DNA from 2 places in the Paraburkholderia sp. Cpub6 genome. Region 1 is predicted to be linked to the other one. Evidence: riboswitches for the same ligand, from Rfam matches in the RefSeq annotation. Region 1 holds a riboswitch; the other holds the start of a gene.

What was found. A riboswitch is a leader RNA that binds a small molecule or an ion and turns the genes downstream of it on or off. The one in region 1 is predicted to bind thiamine pyrophosphate.
Region 2: another riboswitch for thiamine pyrophosphate. It lies ahead of thiC (phosphomethylpyrimidine synthase ThiC); the one in region 1 lies ahead of HDG33_RS26255 (FAD-dependent oxidoreductase).

The regions. Positions count from the first base shown of each region.
Region 1 covers NZ_JACHDM010000019.1:57,490-63,705, forward strand. The annotation lists gene HDG33_RS26240 (hypothetical protein) at 1-232, opposite strand, end outside; gene HDG33_RS26245 (SDR family oxidoreductase) at 438-1,241, opposite strand; gene HDG33_RS26250 (ABC transporter ATP-binding protein/permease) at 1,238-2,989, opposite strand; TPP riboswitch at 3,421-3,544, shown strand; gene HDG33_RS26255 (FAD-dependent oxidoreductase) at 3,766-4,902, shown strand; gene thiS (sulfur carrier protein ThiS) at 4,962-5,159, shown strand; gene HDG33_RS26265 (thiazole synthase) at 5,267-6,082, shown strand; gene thiE (thiamine phosphate synthase) at 6,079-6,216, shown strand, end outside.
Region 2 covers NZ_JACHDM010000001.1:481,006-487,221, forward strand. The annotation lists gene HDG33_RS02100 (L-lactate permease) at 1-691, opposite strand, end outside; gene HDG33_RS02105 (hypothetical protein) at 987-1,478, opposite strand; gene HDG33_RS02110 (glycine zipper 2TM domain-containing protein) at 1,723-1,947, opposite strand; gene thiC (phosphomethylpyrimidine synthase ThiC) at 2,093-4,024, opposite strand; TPP riboswitch at 4,113-4,230, opposite strand; gene HDG33_RS02120 (GreA/GreB family elongation factor) at 4,374-4,775, opposite strand; gene HDG33_RS02125 (hypothetical protein) at 5,365-5,823, shown strand; gene HDG33_RS02130 (thioredoxin family protein) at 5,936-6,216, shown strand, end outside.

The DNA of each region.
Region 1 (6,216 bases):
CGTCCGTATTGGAGACGCCCGGCAGTTGCGCGGCGGTCTCGTTTGGCAGTCGCCGGAAATCGCTCGCATCGACGATGTGAGTGAGCGCCGCGCAGATATCGGCGGGTTGGTTCGGCCCGGTCGTTTGCGCGGCATCGACGGCGTTCGTGAGCAGCAGCGCCGCGCCGCAGGCGAGCGCGATGCGCGGGAGCAAAGACGGGAGCAAAGGTGAAACACGGCGAGCGAATGACATGGGCGAGGAGTCCGAAGAGCGGTTGCGATGAAAGACGTGACTGACATCAACGAAGGCCGACGCATGGCGCGGCCCGTACGACTATCGTCGCTGCTCGCAGGCATTTTCAAAGCGCGGAACAGCTTGCGCGCTCCGCAAATGCTTTCGAACTCTTCTCGTGTCTTTCCGGATGTTGCGCCCGGAGGTGCCGGCGCGCAGGCGAGGCTTAACCGAGCGTCAAGCCGCCATCGATGTGAATCACCTGGCCGGTGATGTGGCGTGCCGCGTCGGACAGCAGGAATGCGATCAGCGCGGCGACGTCGTCCGGTTCGGCAACATGACCGAGCGGCGTGGCTTCGGCGGCGTGCGCCCACACGGCCGCGTTGTCGGCGCTTGGGCCGCGATCTTTGCGCGTGTAGCCCGGCGCCACGCAATTGACGGTCACGCCGAGCGGCGCGAGCTCCGCGGCCGCCGTTTTCGCAAGCGCTTCGAGTGCCGCTTTCGCGGCCGCCGTCGCGGCGAATGGCGCATCCGCGCGATAGCGATGCGCGACGAACGAACTCAAGGCGACCACGCGACCGCGCTTCGATGTTTCGAGCGCGGGCATCGCGCGCCGCACGAGCGCGGCGAAGGCGGCTGGCATCGCGGCGAAGGCGGCGCCGAAGGTGTCGGGATCGAGCGCGGCCAGCGTTTGGCGCTGCGCATGGCCGGCGTTCGCGACCAGTTGATCGAGCGCGCCGAAGCTCGCGAGCGTCTGATGGATCACGTGCTCCGCCGCGCCGCGCTCGGCGAGGTCGCCGAACACGGTCGCGCAGCGTGCGCCGCTTGCCGTGCAGTCGGCGGCAACCTGTACGAGCCGTCGACGGGAGGCGTCGTCTGCGCCGCGCGCGTGCAGCATCAACGACGTAGGCGGCGCCGCGAGGCGCCGTGCGAGCGCCGCGCCGATGCCGGAACCGGCGCCGGTGATCAGCACGACGCGAGCGGCGGTGCCGTGCGCTTCGCTGACGTGAGCGCCGCTCGCGTCGCTCACGCCGCTACCGCTTCGACAGAACGCTCGACGTCGAGCGTTTCGTCATGGAACGCTGCGAGCGATTCGCGATGCGCGACGCTGACGATCGCAGCCTTCGGCAACCGCTCGGTGAACAGCCGATAGAGCCGCGACTCGTTTTCCGCGTCGAGCGCGCTGGTCGCTTCGTCGAGGAACAGGTAGTCCGGCTTGTGCAGCAGCACGCGCGCGGCGGCGAAGCGCTGCTGCTCACCCGGCGACAGCACGCGAGTCCAGTGCGCCGTTTCCTGCAGACGGTCCGCGTATTCCGACAGATGGCAGGTGATGAGCGCGTCGCGGCATTCGTCGTCGTCATAGGTGTCCGCCGCCGACGGATACGCGAGCGCCGCCTTCAGCGTGCCGATCGGCATGTAGCTGACCTGCGGGATGAACATCATGCGCGCGTTGACCGGTGCGTCGATCGAGCCGTCGCCGAACGGCCACAGGCCCGCGAGCGCGCGCATCAGCGTGCTCTTGCCGGCGCCCGACGGACCGCGCACGAGCCAGCGCGAGCCCGGCCGGATCGCGATATCGCGGATGCGCGACAGTGGGTTGCCATTGGGCAGCGCGAGCTGGAGGCTGTCGGTGGTAAGCGTGTTGCTGTCGACGAAATGCAGATTGATGCCGCCATGTTCCGTGGCCGGCGACACCGATTCCTTCAGACGCGGCGAATGCACGACGCGCTTGAATTCGCGCAACCGGTTCACGGTCGCGCGCCATTCGACGAGGCTCGTATAACTGTTGATGAACCACGAGAACGAATCGCTGACGGTGCCGAACGCGCTCGAAATCTGCATCAGCACGCCGAACGTGAACGCGCCCGCGAAGTAGCGCGGCGAGGCGACGACGATCGGGAAAATGATCGCGATCTGGCCGTAGAAGCTCAGCACGAAGGTCAGGCGCTTCGTGTACTTCATCACCTGCCACCAGTTGTCGCGGATGCGGCCGAACAGCGTGCGCGCGTTCGTCTTCTCGGTTTCCATGCCGTTGTAGAACGCGATCTGCTCGGCGTTCTCACGCAGCCGGATCAAGCCGAAACGGAAGTCGGCCTCGACTTTCTGCGCCTGATAGTTGATCGACACGAGCGGATGGCCGACCTTCTGCGTGATGAGCGAGCCGACCACCGCATACAGCGCGGCGGCCCACACCATGTAGCCGGGGATCTGCAGCGGCATGCCGCCGAGCGAGATGCTCAACGCGCCCGCGAGCGACCACAGGATCGTGATGAACGACACGAGCGTGACGACGGTCGACAGCAGATCGAGCGTTAGCGACAGCGTGGTGGTCGCGAACGACTGCAGGTCGTCGCTGATCCGCTGGTCGGGGTTGTCGGCGAGGCGGTCGCGCTCGATGCGGTAGAACGCGCTGTCGTTGAGCCACTCGTTCAGGTAGCGGGTGGTCAGCCACTGGCGCCAGCGGAAGCCGAGCATCTGGCGCAGATAGCGTCCATACACCGCGAGGATGATGAAACCGAACGCGAGTCCGGTAAAGACCATCAGCAGGTGCGGGAAGTCGTGGACGTTCTTCGCCTGCAGCGCGTTGTAGAAGTCCCTGCTCCAGCTATTCAGGCGCACGTTGATCCAGACGACGAGCAGGTTCATCACGATGATCGTGACGAGCAGCCCCCACGCGATGCCTCGTTCCTCGGAAACCCAGTAGGGCTTGATCAGGGTCCACGCGGAGACCTTTTCGTCGGGCGGCAGCGCGGGGCTGGCGGAAGTATGTGGTGTCATGAGCGTCCTGATGAAGTGCTGACCCGAAGTGCCATTCCGGCGTACGGGGCCAATCTGGTTGACCCATGTCGGGCGATCCCGCGAACTGCAGGCCCCTTTGCGAGGGCGTGGCTGCCGCGGGTCTGCGATACCTGACCGGGCATCGCGCCATCACGCTCGATGAACGCGAGTCCGGACTGGCGCCCGATTCTGGCGTGACGCCCTTAAGCGAAAATTAATTTTCGGGGCCGGCATCCGCTGGGGTGCCGCCGCCACGCATGCGGCCACGAGCGCCGCGCGCGCCGCGTTTTTGCGGCACCGGTCACGGCATTGTGCCAGAGCGCCGGGCCGCTTCGCACCGGCATCTCGATAGACGGTGCCAGATCAAAATTGGGGTGGCGACCGCGGAGCGCTGGTTTGCGGGCGCCGCGCCTTTTATGGTCTAATGAGCTGCGACGAAACAGGGGTGCTTCGCCCACAGGCGGCATGACTTTCATGCCGGGGCGGCGAGGCTGAGAGAGACCCTTTGCACCCGATCCGGGTAATACCGGCGCGGGAAGTTTCCGGAAGCAACCGTCTTCCATTCCCCGCCGGGCGGCGAGCGCAGCTCACATGTGCACGTCGCGACCGGCCGGCTTCACCCGCCGGTTTCGTCCTGGGTACGTGCGTTTTTGGCCGTACGGAAAGGACTCGATGACCGCCTATTCTTCAGACATGCATTTTTCCCTTCGTCACGCCGCCTCGGGCGAGCCGTGCCGTTCTGGTTTTGCCCACCGCAGTCGAACGGAGCGCGCGCGATGAACCGTCCCGCCCGACCCGATTTCGCCGTGCTCGGCGGCGGCCTGTGCGGCCGCCTGGTCGCGTGGCGCCTCGCTGGCGACGGGCATCGCGTGGCGCTCTACGAGCGCGGCGATGCCACCGGTTCGCAGGCTGCCGCGTGGGTCGCCGCCGCGATGCTCGCACCGCTGGCAGAGGCGGCGAGCGCCGAGCTGCTGATCACGCGGCTTGGCGCGAGTTCGCTCGAAAGCTGGCCGCGCGTGCTTGCCGAACTGCCGGAGCCGGTGTTTTTCCAGCGCAACGGCACGCTCGTCGTCTGGCATCACGCGGATCGCACCGAGGCGCCGCTATTCGAGCGGCGCGTGCGTGCGAACGCGCCGGCCGAGTTGCTCGACGGCGGCTTCGTCGCGTTGGCGGGCGCGCAGCTCGGCGCCGCCGAACCCGCGTTGGCCGGCCGCTTCAGTCAAGGCTGGCTGCTGCCGCGAGAAGGCCAGCTCGACAACCGCCAGGTGCTGTCCGCGCTTGCGGCCGGGCTTGCCGAGCGCGGCGTCGACACGCACTGGAACACGCCGATCGACGACGCGTCGCTGCCCGAGGCCGGCGTCACCATCGATTGCCGCGGGCTCGGCGCGAAGCCGGTGCTGCCGACGCTGCGCGGCATCCGCGGCGAAGTTGCGCGCGTGCATGCGCCTCACCTGCAGCTGACGCGCCCGGTGCGGCTACTGCATCCGCGTTACCCGCTGTATATCGCGCCGAAGCAGAACGGCCTCTACGTGATCGGCGCGACCGAGGTGGAGGGCGAGGACATGTCGCCCGTCAGCGTGCGTTCGGCGCTCGAGTTGCTGAGCGCGGCGTTTTCGGTGCACCCGGGCTTCGGCGAGGCGCGCATTCTCGAGCTGAATTCGCAGTGCCGGCCGACCTTGCCCGATCATCGTCCCGCGCTGCTGTGGGACGGCGCGCGCACGCTGCGCGTGAATGGCCTGTACCGGCACGGCTACATGATCGCGCCCGAAGTCGCCGACGAAGCCGTGCGCTTCGCGAGCGCGCTGCTCGACGGCCGCGTCGGTGATGCCGACGCATTCGCCGGCTGGCGGCGCGACTCACGCTGGAGCGAGCTGTTCCAGCAGCATTTCGCGCGCGAGCCGGCCCGAGCGTAGCGGCCAACGTGCCGCGCGCGATGCCGCTTGCGCCATCGATTGAACCGTATTCGAACACCATGGACATTCATATCAATCAGAAGCCGTTGTCGCTGCCCGAGGGCGCGACTGTCGCCGATGCGCTCGCCGCCTTTGGCGCGCGTCCGCCGTTCGCGGTCGCGCTCAACGGCGATTTCGTCGCGCGTGCGCAGCATGCGGCGCGCGCGTTGCAAACGGGCGACCGGCTCGACGTCGTGCAGCCGGTCGCGGGCGGCTGAGCGCGACCGCGCCAGCCTGTCGCTTACCGAACGCAACAACCGTCGCCGAAAACCCATTGCCGCAACGCGGTCGGTTCTAGCCGCGAGGGCAAACCAGGATGATGCAAATGACTTCTCACGAGACCGCCGACGCGCTGACGCTATACGGTCAAACTTTTGCAAGCCGCGTGCTGCTCGGCACATCGCGCTATCCGTCGCTGCAATCGCTGTCCGATTCGATCGACGCCGCGCGCCCCGGCATGGTGACGGTCGCGCTGCGCCGTCAGATGAACGAGGGCCACGCCGAAGCCGGCTTCTTCGATCTGCTCAAGCGCCATGGCGTGCCGCTCTTGCCGAACACGGCGGGTTGCCTGAGCGTCGGTGAAGCGGTGACGACCGCGCACATGGCGCGCGAAATCTTCGAGACCGAGTGGATCAAGCTCGAACTGATCGGCGACGACTACACACTGCAGCCCGACCCGGTCGGCCTGATCGAAGCCGCCGCGCGGCTCGTCAAGGATGGCTTCAAGGTGCTGCCGTACTGCACCGAAGATCTGGTGATCGGCCGCCGTCTGCTCGACGCCGGCTGCGAGGCGCTGATGCCGTGGGGCGCGCCGATCGGCACCGGCAAGGGCGTGATCAATCCATACGGGCTGCGCGTGTTGCGCGAGCGGCTGCCGGACGTGCCGCTGATCGTCGACGCCGGGCTCGGCGTGCCGTCGCATGCGGCCCAGGTGATGGAGTGGGGCTTCGACGGCGTGCTGCTGAACACGGCCGTGTCGCAGGCGACGCACCCCGACGCGATGGCGCGCGCGTTCGCGCTGGGCGTCGAGGCGGGTCGGCAAGCGTATCTCGCGGGCCCGATGGCCGAGCGCGAGAGCGCGCACGCGAGCACGCCGGTGGTCGGCATGCCGTTCTGGCATCAGGATGGAGGTGCCGCATGACTCAGTCGTTGACGCTGAAGGACCGCGATCTGTTCTGGCCGACGGCCGACGAACTCATCGAAGCCGCCGAGCGCATCCGCGCACGTCTCGGCGACTGGCCGCCGACGCACGCGCCGTGGCGCATCTGCCTGATC
Region 2 (6,216 bases), on a different contig from region 1:
CCGAGACCAGCAGCACCGGCCAGATCCGCAGCATGTTGCGAAAGCCCGCGTACACGGCGATCACATAGAAGGGCAGCAGGACCGCGAAGAAAGGCAATTGCCGCCCGACCATCTTGCCGAGCACATCGGACGGCAGATGGGTGACCGCGCCGAGCACCGTGATCGGCACGCCGAGCGCGCCGAACGCGACCGGCGCGGTGTTGAAGATCAGCGTGAAGGTCAGCGCTTCGAGCGTCGGAAAGCCGAGCATGATCAGCAGCGAGCTCGTGATCGCGACCGGCGTGCCGAAACCCGAAATGCCCTCGAGCAGCGCGCCGAACGAAAAGCCGACCACGACGAGCACGATGCGCCGGTCGTTCGGCAGGTTGTCGATCATCCACAGGCGGAAGGCCTCGAAGCGCCCCGAGCGCTGCGCGATGTTGTACAGCAGGATCGCGGTGAACACGATCCACATCACTGGCCAGATCGCGAACACGACGCCAGCCGCGACCGAGTTGAACGCGAGCCCGACCGGAAACTGCCAGACGAAAATCGCCACGATCAAACCGATGATCAGTCCCGCGAGCGACGCTTGCCACGCGGGCCTGCGCGCCCAGCCGAGCAGCGCGAGCACGGCGATGATCGGCAGCGCGGCGACGATGAACGACGGAAAAAGCGAATTGCCAACCGGAGTGAGTAGTTGATGAAACATCACGTCTCCTTCGTTGTTGTGTAATTCGACGCGGGGGATTGCGCATGACGGCGCGTCGCTCTGATTCGGCGAACGCTCGCAAGTGGCCTCGACAAAGCGGCGTCGCCCGATTTAAGCGGGTGCTGCATGAAACCTTCCAAGGATAGAGCGCCTTACCGGCGCGTCAAGCCGGGAAAGTACGGGCGGGGTATGCGCGGTGGAGGGCGATACGCGCGGAAAAACGACTCATGAAGAAGCGCGCGCGCCGGCAGTTGAAGTGCCGGCGCGTGCACGCTCCGCGACGAAAGAGGACAGGTCAATGCGAGTGGCCGCCCCCATGACCGCCCCCGTGACCGCCCCAATGGCCGCCCCAATAACCGCCAATGCCGATCGCAATCGACGGTCCGTAGTAGGCGGGGTAGCCGTAATAAGCGGGATAAGGATAAGCCGGCGGCGGATAGTAGGCGGGATAAACCGGCGGCGCCGCATACACGGGCGCGGGGACCGCATAACCGGGCGGCATGTCTTGCGGTGCGACCTGCATTTGCGCCTGGGCTTGAGGCGGCTGCTGTTGATCGGTCGCCGGCGCGGTTTGGTCGGCTGTGGTCGCGGGCGCGGTCGAATAGTACGACGGGTAATAGCCGGCGGGATAGTAGCCGGCGGGGTAATAGCAGCCTGCAAAAAAGAGACTCGAGGCGAGCACGCAAATCGCGGTGGCGGGACGCGCGAATCTCGCGGAAAAACTGGACGAATCGCGTGGCGTCGAGAGGCGCACCACGCAACGATGGGTGACGACGCGGGACTTCATGGCGCGCTCCTCGATGAACCGATGCCGCCTTGCGCGACGTCGTTATGAGGAGCTTACGCTCTTGCCGCGGCAGCGCTGTGGCAAAACCGCAACCGCATATTTCAGCCTATTTCCACGCGCGTTGTCGGGACGAGGGCGCACCGCATCCGCCGCCCTCGGCAGTCCGGATCGTGGTCCGAAAAAATCGTTTGCTGTCCTGTATGAATCGTTAGACGCGTCATCGGACGCAACGCTCACTTGCCGCTCACTTGCCGACCTGGTTACCGATGACGCCGCCTACCGCCGCGCCGCCCAACGTCGACAGGCCGCTGCCACCGATCGCCGCGCCAGCGGCGCCGCCGACACCCGCGCCGATCGCGGTGTCGCGTGTGCGTGGGGACATGTCGCCGCATGCCGCGAGACCCGCGACAAGTGAAAGGGCGGCTGTGACCGTACCAAGACGAGTACCGAGATGACGGATCGATTTCATGATGCTGACTCCGCTCGTTGTTGGAAACAGATGTTTCCTTCTCTCAGCACGCAACGTGCCTGCTCGATGCGGTGGAATAGAAAAGCCCGCCATGCCGGCGGGCTTCGATACTGCAGTGCTGGTTCGCGCGAATCGCGCAACCCGCTCATTGCCGCTGATAAATCTCCGCGCCTTGCTTCATGAACTCGATCGACTTTACTTCCATGCCTTTCTTCAGCGCTTCGTCGTCGGTGACCCCTTGTTGCGCGGCGAACTCGCGTACGTCCTGGGTGATCTTCATCGAGCAGAAGTGCGGGCCGCACATCGAGCAGAAATGCGCGACCTTGGCCGAATCCTTCGGCAGCGTTTCGTCGTGGAATTCGCGCGCCTTGTCCGGGTCGAGACCGAGATTGAACTGGTCTTCCCAGCGGAATTCGAAGCGCGCCTTCGACAGCGCGTTGTCGCGCACCTGCGCACCCGGATGACCCTTCGCGAGATCGGCGGCATGCGCGGCGAGCTTGTACGTGATGATGCCGGTCTTCACGTCGTCCTTGTTCGGCAGACCGAGGTGTTCCTTCGGCGTCACGTAGCACAGCATCGCGGTGCCGAACCAGCCGATCATCGCGGCGCCAATGCCCGACGTGATGTGGTCGTAGCCCGGCGCGATGTCGGTGGTCAGCGGCCCGAGCGTGTAGAACGGCGCTTCGTCGCACCAGTCGAGCTGCAGGTCCATGTTCTCCTTGATCAGCTGCATCGGCACATGGCCCGGACCTTCGATCATCACCTGCACGTCGTGCTTCCACGCGATCTGCGTGAGTTCGCCGAGCGTCTTCAGCTCGCCCAGTTGCGCTTCGTCGTTCGCGTCGTAGATCGAGCCGGGACGCAGGCCGTCGCCGAGCGAGAAGGCCACGTCGTAGGCCTTCATGATTTCGCAGATATCTTCGAAATGCTCGTACAGGAAGCTTTCCTTGTGATGCGCGAGACACCACTTCGCCATGATCGAGCCGCCGCGCGACACGATGCCGGTCATCCGGTTCGCCGTGAGCGGCACATATTGCAGACGCACGCCCGCGTGGATCGTGAAGTAGTCGACGCCTTGCTCGGCCTGCTCGATCAGCGTGTCGCGGAAGATTTCCCAGGTGAGGTCTTCAGCCTTGCCGTTGACCTTTTCGAGCGCCTGATAGATCGGCACCGTGCCGATCGGCACCGGGCTGTTGCGGATGATCCATTCGCGTGTTTCATGAATGTGCTTGCCGGTCGACAGATCCATCACCGTGTCGCCGCCCCAGCGGATCGCCCACGTCATCTTGTCGACTTCCTCGCCGATCGACGATGTCACCGCCGAGTTGCCGATGTTCGCATTGACCTTCACGAGGAAGTTGCGGCCGATGATCATCGGCTCGCTTTCCGGGTGATTGATGTTGTTCGGGATGATCGCGCGGCCGCGCGCGATTTCCTCGCGCACGAATTCCGCGGTGATTTCGGTGAGGCCGTTCGGACCGAACGCGCTCGCGCCGAATGCCTGGCCGGGGTGCTGACGGCCCATCATCGCGGCGAGCTTCGCGCCGTTCGGGCCGCTCGTCTTCAGGGTCTCGAGGTACTCGGCACGGCGCTGGTTTTCGCGAATCGCGATGTATTCCATTTCCGGCGTGATGAGGCCTTGCTTCGCGTAGTGCATCTGCGTCACGTTCCTGCCGGCAATTGCGCGGCGCGGCGTGCGATGCAGTCCCGGAAAACGCAGCTGCGCGGTGGCCGGATCGGCGGCGCGCTCGCGGCTGAAACTGCTCGACAGACCGGTCAGCGGCCCGGTGTCGCCGCGCTCCTCGATCCACGCCTGGCGCAGCGCGGGCAGACCCGCGCGGATGTCGATCCTGGCGTCCGGGTCGGAGTAGGCGCCCGACGTGTCGTACACGTAGATCGGCGGATTCTTTTCGCCGCCGAAGCTGTCGGGCGTGTCGGCCTGCGAGATTTCGCGCATCGGCACGCGGATGTCGGGGCGCGAGCCGGTCACGTAGACCTTGCGCGAATTCGGCAACGGCGCGACGGCGGCCTCGTCCACGTGGGCTTCGGCGGAAATAAACTTCGGGTTGGCGTTCATGTAAGTCTCCGTACAAAGTGGGGCGGCTAAGCAGGAGACCGAGATGGAAGTAGTCGGAAATCGCGGAGAGGTGAGGCCCTTGGGGCTGGAGCGAAATCCGTACGCTTCCCTGCGCTGGCATTATCCAGATCAGGTTCAAAGGGTATTTCTCACCCACGCAACACGGACCTCCAGCTCCGCGCTACGCAGGACCCCCGCGTTAGCAGCGCACACGATACACCGCCCGCCCGCGGTTTGGCAACCTGTCTGAATGATTCAAAAAACCGGTCCGGATGAAACCCCGGACATCTCCTATGCTTGAATCGAGACCGCATCAGACAGGGCAACTTACAGCGAGGGAACGGCCGCCTTACAGTGAAAAATCGTCGGCGGCTTCAGGCTGATACAGGATTTTGTCGAGCTTGAGCACTTTCTGATCGCCGCTGGGTGGCGTGAAGCGGATGCTCTCGCCGCGGCGCGCGCCGAGCAGCGCGAGGCCAGCCGGCGAGAACACGTTCAGGCGCCCTTGCGCGAAATCGGCGTTGGGCGGATAGACGACGGTCCACGTCATCTGTTCGCCGCTCGCCGTGTCGATCAGCGTCGCTTGCGAGTTCATCGTGACGACGTCGGCGGGGATCTCGTGCGAGTCGACGATCACCGCGCGTTCGAGCACATCGTCGAGCATGTGCTGCAACTTGGCGTCGGTGGCCGCGTATTTCTCGAGGCGGGTCACGTCGAGTTCGGTCAGGTAGCAGGTTTTGATCTTCTTCATCATCAGGACTCCGGATAAGGCGGTCATGGATGGCCGCGTGCAACGACCCATGGGGCGGTCGGCGGATGAGTGGACGAATGGGAGAGCCCGGTGCCCGGCGACGCGGCCCTGGGTATTGGCGGGCTGCGTCAGCGAGGGCGCCGGGCGGCGTGAAGCGGGACCGTTCGGGACGTCTCGCCGGGACCGTGCGACGCGACGTCCGCGCACTCGCCTGCGCGGCATGGGCGCAAGCGGGCGAGAGCACGGAAAGTCGGACGACGCAGAGAAGTCACGGGCAAAACGACCAGGTGTTGGGGAACAGCGATCGAGAGGTGCCGGGCGACAAAGCGTGAGGCCGCGCGGCAGCAGCGAGACGAAAGTTTGATGTTAGCACGCTGTCTCACGCGGCTCCGTTTGCGACGTCGCGCCCGTCGATTGACCGTTTTTTGTGCGGTGCAAGAAGAAAGCGGTGTGGTCCGCATTGCGTTCAAGCCAGTCAGAGGATTGCCGTTAAACAAAGTGCAGCGAAGGCCGCACTCCGGCGAAGCGATTCGCGGGATGGCGCGTGAATGGCGCGAGGCGACTCGCGCCGATTGACAAAGAGGTGCACATGAAAGCGGAAAGCAGACGGTGGCGAACGTTCGGTCGCACAGTTGCGGGGGTGGCATTGCTTGCCGCGCCGCTGGCGGCGCCGGCGGCATCGACGGTGACGGGCGGCGTGATCCGGTTCGTGGGGATGATCGTTGCACCGCCGATGCAGATCAGCGAGGATACGGCGCCCCCTGGCGTCGCCGTCGGTAGCGCGAGCGTGGCGGGTCAGCGCTTTTCGCGCACGGTGACGTTCAGCGCGCCGCCGGGCGTCGTCAGCGGGGCCGATGTCGCGCTCGAAGTGAACGGCGGCACGCAGTCGCGCGATCTGGTGGCGGCGCGTTTCGTCGATGGCACCGGGCGCGTCGCGACGGCCCGCGACGGCCACTACGCGGTCGGTCGCGCGGGCGGCGTGCTGTCGCTGAACGCGAAGCGCACCGATACGGACACGCGCGTGACGGTGGTGGTCAGTTACGACTGAGTCGCGGGCGAGCTTTGACTGGCTCATCCCATGCCGGAAAAAAAATTAAAAGAGGCTTGTCATAACCGGCCGCGCGGCTCGACAAACGTGCAGATTACGATCGGAGCACGTCATGTCGACCGCGCACAATCGCTCGATACTTCAGCGCTTTACGACTTTTTCGACGCCCGCCGTCGGCCTCGCGCTTTTTCTGCTGAGCGGTTCTGGCATCAGTGCGGCCGACGCGGCCGGGCCCCTATGCGCCACGCACAGCCCCGCGCACCGCGTCGCGCTCGTCGAGCTGTACAGCAGCGAGGGCTGCGATAGCTGCCCGCCCGCCGACCGCTGGCTCAGTCAATGGAAAAGCAACGGTGCCGCGCACGGCATCGTGCCGCTCGCGCTGCACGTCGACTA